2 regions of the Lysinibacillus sp. FW301-JW8 genome follow, and region 1 is predicted to be linked to the other one. Evidence: riboswitches for the same ligand, from Rfam matches in the RefSeq annotation. Region 1 holds a riboswitch; the other holds the start of a gene.
What was found. Region 1 has a riboswitch for thiamine pyrophosphate ahead of AC3WOM_RS22375 (ABC transporter substrate-binding protein). Riboswitches for the same ligand answer to the same signal wherever they lie in the genome.
Positions count from the first base shown of each region.

Region 1 (3,999 bases):
GACACTAAAAAAGTCGATTTGCCACAAAAAATGTGATGCAAATTGACTTTTTTTAATTTTTAAAGTGCCATTCATTATGAGTGATTTTTTTATCGTTATTCAGCACCAGTTGAATAATGCCATTAATACAAAATTAATGGAAAAATGAAACCAATGAGCATTGTGCTTTGTCTAACTTATACAAATTGATGAAGGGAGGGAATTGCTTGGAGAAACAACAACGAGATATACATTTACGGGAGGCTATGGATTTATACGGTCATTACTTACTTCGACTAGCTTATACATATGTAAAAAGTAAAGAAAGGGCAGAGGATATTGTGCAGGAAGTGTTCATCCGCTATTACATTCATATGGAGCAATTTGAAGGGCGTTCTAGTGTGAAAACTTACTTGTACCGTATGGTTGTCAACGAGTGTCATAATTACTTTAAAAGCTGGGCATATCGAAAAACAGAGTTAACTAGTCTTTTTAAAAAGCAGGAAGCCTCTATATCAGTGGAATCTCAAATTTTAAAGCAGGAGGAAATGGATGTTATTGCTCACAGCATTACTACATTAGAAACGAAATATCGAGAGGTTCTTTGGCTTTATTACTATGATGAACTATCTATCACCGATATCGCATCCATTTTACAATGTTCAATCAATACAGTGAAAACAAGGCTAGCAAGAGGGAGAAAACGAGTAGGTATCCAATTAGAAAAGGAGGGGTTTTATAATGGAAATGAATTTACGTAATCGATTAAAGGCTACTATACCAGATCAATTAGCATTAACTCCTCAAAAAAAAGAAGAGATTTTAGAGGCTGCTCATGTTAGATTTGAGCAACAGCAAACCCCTGTAAAAAAACATGTGTGGAAGCCCATAGCAGTAGGAATTTCAGCTTTAGCACTTACGGCTTTACTAAGTTATCCATTTATAGATGAAATAAAGGAACAATTGACGATTTCGCAAATAACTGAGCAATTCTATGAAGAAATTAGTATCCCTGGTCGATCTGCTGATACATTATTTACAGCTGTCTTTGATGATGCAACGAACTCCTTTTATTATTACGAAGGCAATACCATTTATTCCTATGCACTCGATACACATATTGAAAAAGTGGAAGTAACAAGTAAATTCCCTATTTCAAAAATGTTAGTAAATGAAGATTGGCTTGCTTGGATGGTTGATGATAGGAAATCTATGTTCGTAAAAAATAGAGTAACATTAGAGGTCAAAGGCTTTCCTACGGATACTTTTATGGATTTAGAAGATGATACGTTACTGACAGAAATATCTGATACAAGGACAGGTCATACCATTTATAGCTTAACAAATCTGCGTACAAATGAGGTAAAACAATTTAAACAAGCCTTTGATAATAGTGCAGTAAGCCAGCCAATTTATCAGGACAATCAATTGCTCCTACCAAGTGCCTTTAAAAAAGATGGAGTAGAAACGGTCCGCTTTACGCTCTATGATGTTCAAACGGAAAAAGAAAAACAATACGATTTACCTTTTAAACGCATACATGACATGTCAATGACTGACCATAAAATCTATGCTTCTTTTGAAACGGGAGAAAGCTTAGAGACAGGATATGTTGATTTAGTGGATGGCTCCTATCATAAACTTGATGGTAAAAAAGCCATTACTTTAACAGCCTATCAAAATAATCTTGCTCTATACGAATGGATACCGAAGGAGGAAAAATATCGCTTTAGATCTTATCAAGTCAAAGAAGATGGTTCATTAACACCACTTTACGACTTTAAAGATATTCCATTAGCTCTCTTTGAGCCACGATATACTATGGAAGGAACATTACAGGTATTTGGGCTAAATGAAAAGTATCTCACAGAGGGTGGAATTCTTGAAGCGAGAGACGATGCAGTTAAAATATTTTTACAGCGTTATTATTAAATAGAGCCTTGTTATTTACAGTGAGATATGGGTATAATAATCAACGAAAAGTTCATATGTAAAGAATGTAGGGGGGCTGGTAGTGCCAGCTGAGATTGTGTCCGTTAGACGCTGACCCTTTGAACCTGATTTGGCTCGTACCAGCGTAGGGAACATCTATTCAAAAAAAGTAAGTTTTTGATATTGATTGCACAACGTCTGGGAGGATTCCTGGGCGTTTTTTTATGTTTTCTTTACATTAATTACAGATATTCTATGAATACGCTTTCTTCTGGTTAAAACATTCACTCATGAACACTTTCACACTATTTACTGGGAGGATTCAGCATGAAAAAATGGTTATTGGTTCTTATGGCTGCTCTTTTAACATTAGCTGGCTGTAGCGAAAAAAAGGATACCAACAAGGATGAACATGCATTGAAAAAGGTGTCCGTTGTACTCGATTGGACACCAAATACAAATCATACAGGGCTATATGTTGCTAAGAAATTAGGTTATTTTGAAGAGCAGGGCTTAGATGTTGATATTTTACAACCTGGTGACGCAGGAGCGGATCAGCTTGTGGCGTCTGGCAAGGCACAGTTTGGTGTAAGCTATCAGGAGGGAATTACTCAAGCTCGTGTACAGGATGTACCTCTAGTATCGATTGCGGCGATTATTCAGCATAATACTTCTGGCTTTGCCTCAATTGCCTCTAAGGGCATTACATCACCAAAGGAATTTGAAGGGAAAACGTATGGTGGCTGGGGAGCTCCTCTTGAGCAGGCCGTTTTACAATCATTAATGCAAACTGAAAATGCAGATATTAATAAATTAGATATTATTAATGCCGGCGATATAGATTTCTTTACAATGATGAAAAAAGATATTGATTTTGCATGGATTTATTATGCTTGGACTGGAATTGAAGCTGAGCTTCGTGGTGAAAAGCTGAACATGCTGTATTTAACAGATTATAGTGATCAACTGGATTATTATACACCCGTTCTAGCTACGAATGAAACAATGATTAAGGATGATCCAAAGACAGTTGAAGCATTTGTCGCTGCCGTGGCAAAGGGCTATGAATATGCGATCAGTAATCCAAGTGAGGCAGCAGATGTTTTACTTGAGGCAGTACCTGATTTAGATAAAGATCTTGTGCATAAAAGTCAGGAGTGGCTGGCAGATAAGTATCAGGATGACGCTGCTCAATGGGGCGAGCAAAAGTTAACTGTCTGGGAAAACTACGCGAAGTGGATGACTAGCAACAACGTTTTAGAGGGCGAATTTAACGCAGTACAAGCATTTACAAACGACTTTTTACCGAAAAAGGAGACAAAGTAATATGGCAAACTCATTAATCAGTGTACAAATTATCCCGAAAACAGAAAAATATGAAGATGTTATTCCATTTGTTGATGCAGCCATTGCTATTATTGATGCATCAGGTGTGAAATATGAGGTGCACCCTTTAGAAACGACAATGGAGGGTGAGCTGACAACGTTACTACAAATTATTGAACGAATGAATATCAAGATGATAGAGCTTGGTGCCATCAATGTTATTACGCAAGTGAAAATTTTATATCAGCCAACTGGGATTACAATGGGCACATTAACGGAGAAATACCAGTGATGAAGTGGGCAATACAAAAGGGAAGGACGATAATTTTTATCGCCTTCCTCTTATTCATATGGGAGCTAATCGTGCGTTTAGCAGATATACCGCATTGGTTATTGCCGGCACCAAGTGCTATTTTGACAGAAGGTATACAATCGTATGAAACATTTATGCCTCATGCCTTCGCAACAGTGAAATTAGCTTTACTAGGACTTACTATTGGCATAGGTTGTGGACTAGCAGTTGCTGTGCTCCTGCATCGTTTTTCATTTATTCGAGAGCTATTTTATCCCATTCTCATTATGTCACAAAACGTTCCTATACTCGTCCTAGCACCGTTATTAATTATTTGGTTTGGCTTTGGTTTATTACCTAAACTTATCATTATTTGTCTTGTATGCTTTTTCCCAATTGTTATTGCAGCAATGGATGGCTTTCGTCAAACCTCACCGGAGTTGAAGCATTATTTTGAGATGATTGGGGCA
Region 1 is NZ_JBYTBB010000072.1:10,736-14,734, forward strand. Features, by position in the region: gene AC3WOM_RS22365 (sigma-70 family RNA polymerase sigma factor) at 207-740, shown strand; gene AC3WOM_RS22370 (hypothetical protein) at 721-1,911, shown strand; TPP riboswitch at 1,971-2,080, shown strand; gene AC3WOM_RS22375 (ABC transporter substrate-binding protein) at 2,239-3,237, shown strand; gene AC3WOM_RS22380 (thiamine-binding protein) at 3,239-3,529, shown strand; gene AC3WOM_RS22385 (ABC transporter permease) at 3,529-3,999, shown strand, end outside.

Region 2 (3,999 bases), on a different contig from region 1:
AAAAATGAACCCAAGGTGGTACATGTTTAGACTGTTTCTCACACTCGATAGCTAAAATATTAGATTCAACTAATCCATACATATCCCTTATATTTTCTTCAGGAATACCTAAAAATTCAGCACATTCTTTATTGTATTGTTCTCTAGGTATCTCCATACCAGAAAAGCGTTTCCAGCCTCCTAGATTGATAATCATCGTCTTTTGATCTAACTTCAAATGAATATTATTTGTTTTTAAATAATTGACCAGTTTATAAATTAAAAATGGAGGTCCTACGATGTGGCGTGTATGAATGTTTTGCCATTTTTCTAAAGTTTCTATTGCCTCTTTAGGCTTGAAGGATGCTCTCTTAACAAGACATCTTGTTGCATCAAACAAACCTGAGAGCATATTTAATACTTTTACCATTCCCATCTCTGGCATTTCTTCTGGAGAAGGGAATAAAAAGAGACCAGCTCCACGAGAGAAGGCAAACATCTCTCTATACATTGCGTAAATACTAAATACGCAATTGTTTAATGTTTCAGCATCCCTTCTCGATATACTTGGGATACCACTTGTTCCTGTACTTCGCATTTCAAATTCTATGTTCTCTAAAGATGTTGATAATAATAAATGAGAGTCAGGTCTTTTAAAACTTGTTACCGGAATAAGTGGAATTTTTTGTATATCATCTAAACTTTGTATATCAGCAGGTGTAACGCCGCTATCCTCGCATAGCATTCGATAAAAGCTATTGTTTTCATAATGATGTTTAAAATTTTGGGAGATTAAATAACCCTTTAATTCATTGACTTTTTCTTCATCCCATTGAAATAGCTGTTGAGTTGACCCAATGACTGCTGTTACTGGATTAATACCTAATTCTTTTAAATTTTCCATTGCTGCTTGAATAGTTACCATTACATTTCCTCTCCTTTTTAATATCAATTTCTCTCGGGTTTTCAGCTCATGACCTCTTCATGTAGATCAGTAATTAGCCGTTATTACAGGAATTATTAGGGGAATATCAACCATATATAAGGCACTAATTATTACAATTTTTGTCATACAGTTGACATAAAAAGATTAACATAAGAACAAATGATGTAACCCCTAATTCACTACAAGAAAAAAAGTAAATTCCACAAAAAAACTTGTGGAATTTACTAATTGAATACTTAATTATTATTGCAAAATATTTATCATTTATTAGTTTAAGAATAAACCATTGGTCCACTATTTAGTGTAATCCTAACTATTAGCAAACCATTTTTCTTTGTGATAGACTGTACTATATTTGATTAGAAAAGGGGGGTATTCGATGACCCAGCAGAAGTCTAATAAGGCGGCTTTGTATATTTTAATGTTTAATATGTTTATCGCAATGGGGAGTATTGGAATTATTATTCCTGTCATGCCAGAGTATTTAAGAATATTTGGTGCTGCAGGACAAGTTTTAGGCATGCTTATTGCAACGTTCGCCTTAGCTCAATTCGTTTTTTCTCCAATTGCTGGGAATCTTTCGGATCAGTATGGTCGAAAAAATCTTATAATTTTCGGGCTTATACTAACAGGACTTGCACAAATAGGTTTTGGGCTCTCTACAGAAGTTTGGATGCTCTTCTTGGCACGCTTTTTAGGTGGCCTTGGATCAGCCTTTGTTGCACCTCCTATTATGGCATTTGTGGCAGATGTTACAACATATGAAGAACGAGGCAAAGGGATGGGGATGCTTGGTGCTGCCATGTCTCTTGGCTTTATGATTGGACCGGGTATTGGTGGATTCTTATCGCAAGTCAGCTTACATTTTCCATTCTATACGGCTGGAGCTGCGGCTATTTTGGCTGCTATTTTATCGTTCTTTTTATTACCATCTACCAAACCAAATGCAGCACAAAAAATGCATAAGCAAGACAATCTCGCAAAACAAATGGTACGTTCAGTACATATGCCTTACTTTGTTATGCTTATTATTATGATGGTATTCTCGTTCGGAATTGCTAATTTCCAAACGACTTTATCATTATTTGTTACAGATAAGTTTCATTATACACCCGGAGATATTGCTATTATTTTAGTAGTGGGTGGTGCTTTTGGTGTAGTTGTACAAATGTTTGTCATTACCCCACTCTTTAATCGCTACGGTGAAATGAAGGTCGTATTGGTCAATTTATTTATTGCAGCTGTATCTATTTACTTAATATTATTCGTTTCTGGATTTGCCCTTATTTTAGTTGTTGCAACAATCTTCTCTACAGCTACAACATTAATTCGTCCTGCTGTCAACACACTGATCTCCAAGCTTGCTGAAAATGAGCAAGGATTTGCAGCAGGTTTAAATAATGCTTATATGAGCCTTGGGAATATGATTGGTCCAGCATTGGCAGGTATTTTATTCGATTGGAATATGAATAGCCCTTATATATTTGGTGCTATTATTTTGATGGCTTGCTTCTTCCTTGCCCTTATTTGGACAATGAAAAAAGCACCACATCTTATGCAGCCCGATTCTAAATAGTCTGAAAAATCATTGACTATTATTAGCAGTATGTTACATTTATCTTGTTACGATGTTATACACAAATTAAATAATTTTTACCACTAGGGGAGTCTTTAAAAGGCTGAGACATATATTGTCATATATGGACCCTTTGAACCTGATCTAGTTCATACTAGCGTAGGGAAGTGGCGACATCTTGCTTTTTAATATGTAAATGCAAGGCCGCTTCCTATTGTTTTCAGGAAGCGGTCTTTTTGTGTTTAACCAGTTTAGCAGCGATAACCATTCATTTAATATTTCAAGGGAGTGTTACTTATGTCAATTCGAAAATTAACAATCATGGCCTTATTAGTGGCAATTGCTGTAGCAGGTTCTACCTTCGTTTCAATTCCAACAGGGATTGCGCGAGCTTATCCAATACAGCATGCCATAAATGTCATTGGTGCCATTCTACTCGGTCCAGTACCAACCATCATCATTGCCCTTGTCACGGCAATAATTCGTATTCTAACAGGGACAGGCTCCCTATTAGCCATTCCTGGAAGTGTCATTGGCGCATTTTGTGCAGCATTAGCTTATAAATACAGTGGCAAACCTTGGCTAACAGGTGTCGGTGAAATAGTAGGAACTGGGATCATCGCATCCCTCATAGCAGTACCATATGCATATATCTTAATGGGAACATCTGTCGCAGCAATGTTTTTCATGCCTGCTTTTTTGAGCTCTAGTATTATTGGTGCTATTTTAGGTGTGGCCGTTGCTAGTAGTCTACGAAATACTGTACTTATTAAAAATTTCCATTAAATGAACAGGGATTCCTTCCACTCTATTTTGAGCGGAAATCTCCTTTTTGGGATTTCTTCCCCCTAATTTATGAGATGAACCTCCCCTTTTCAAAGAACCACCCAATCATATACAAAAAAACAGTGCAAAATAATCAATCATTTTGCACTGTCATTTAATCCAATTTATCGTTTTTTCATGCCCTTTAATAACTGAGCAACATTCGTATCCTCTGCCTGTATGGTTTTATTCTCTACAAGCGACTCTTTCTTCTTCGACTTAGCAAAGATGCCCCAGCCAAAGCGGCGAATCGTAATATCGATGAAGAAGAATAACATACCTGCTAATATAAGCCACGTTGCTATATTTTGCCGGTCTGCCCCTTTCTTCGTAAATTCACGAAATACCTCCTTCGGTTCTTTCAAAACAGAGCCACCCGTTTGCTTTGTCAGTTCTTCCACCAGCTTATCATTTACTGGTTGTAACTCATATTCAGCACTATAAGGTACACTTATCCCTGCCTGATAAATAGCTTGATCTTCATCAGCAATACGGAAGAAAATGAGTCCTGGCTCTGCTTGCACAACTGCCCGAACCTGTGAGGCTGAAATGGCCTCAAGCTGTGTTTCAAGTTCTTCCCCTGCTTCATTGACAGCTACAATATCTAAAAATGCTGCTTCGTTGGTAGGATCTGTAATAATAAATGAACCATCCGATTCTAAACGTACATCGT
Region 2 is NZ_JBYTBB010000033.1:40,577-44,575, reverse strand. Features, by position in the region: gene AC3WOM_RS14375 (LuxE/PaaK family acyltransferase) at 1-904, opposite strand, end outside; gene AC3WOM_RS14370 (MFS transporter) at 1,305-2,501, shown strand; TPP riboswitch at 2,577-2,684, shown strand; gene thiW (energy coupling factor transporter S component ThiW) at 2,799-3,287, shown strand; gene AC3WOM_RS14360 (VWA domain-containing protein) at 3,452-3,999, opposite strand, start outside.
Region 2: another riboswitch for thiamine pyrophosphate. It lies ahead of thiW (energy coupling factor transporter S component ThiW); the one in region 1 lies ahead of AC3WOM_RS22375 (ABC transporter substrate-binding protein).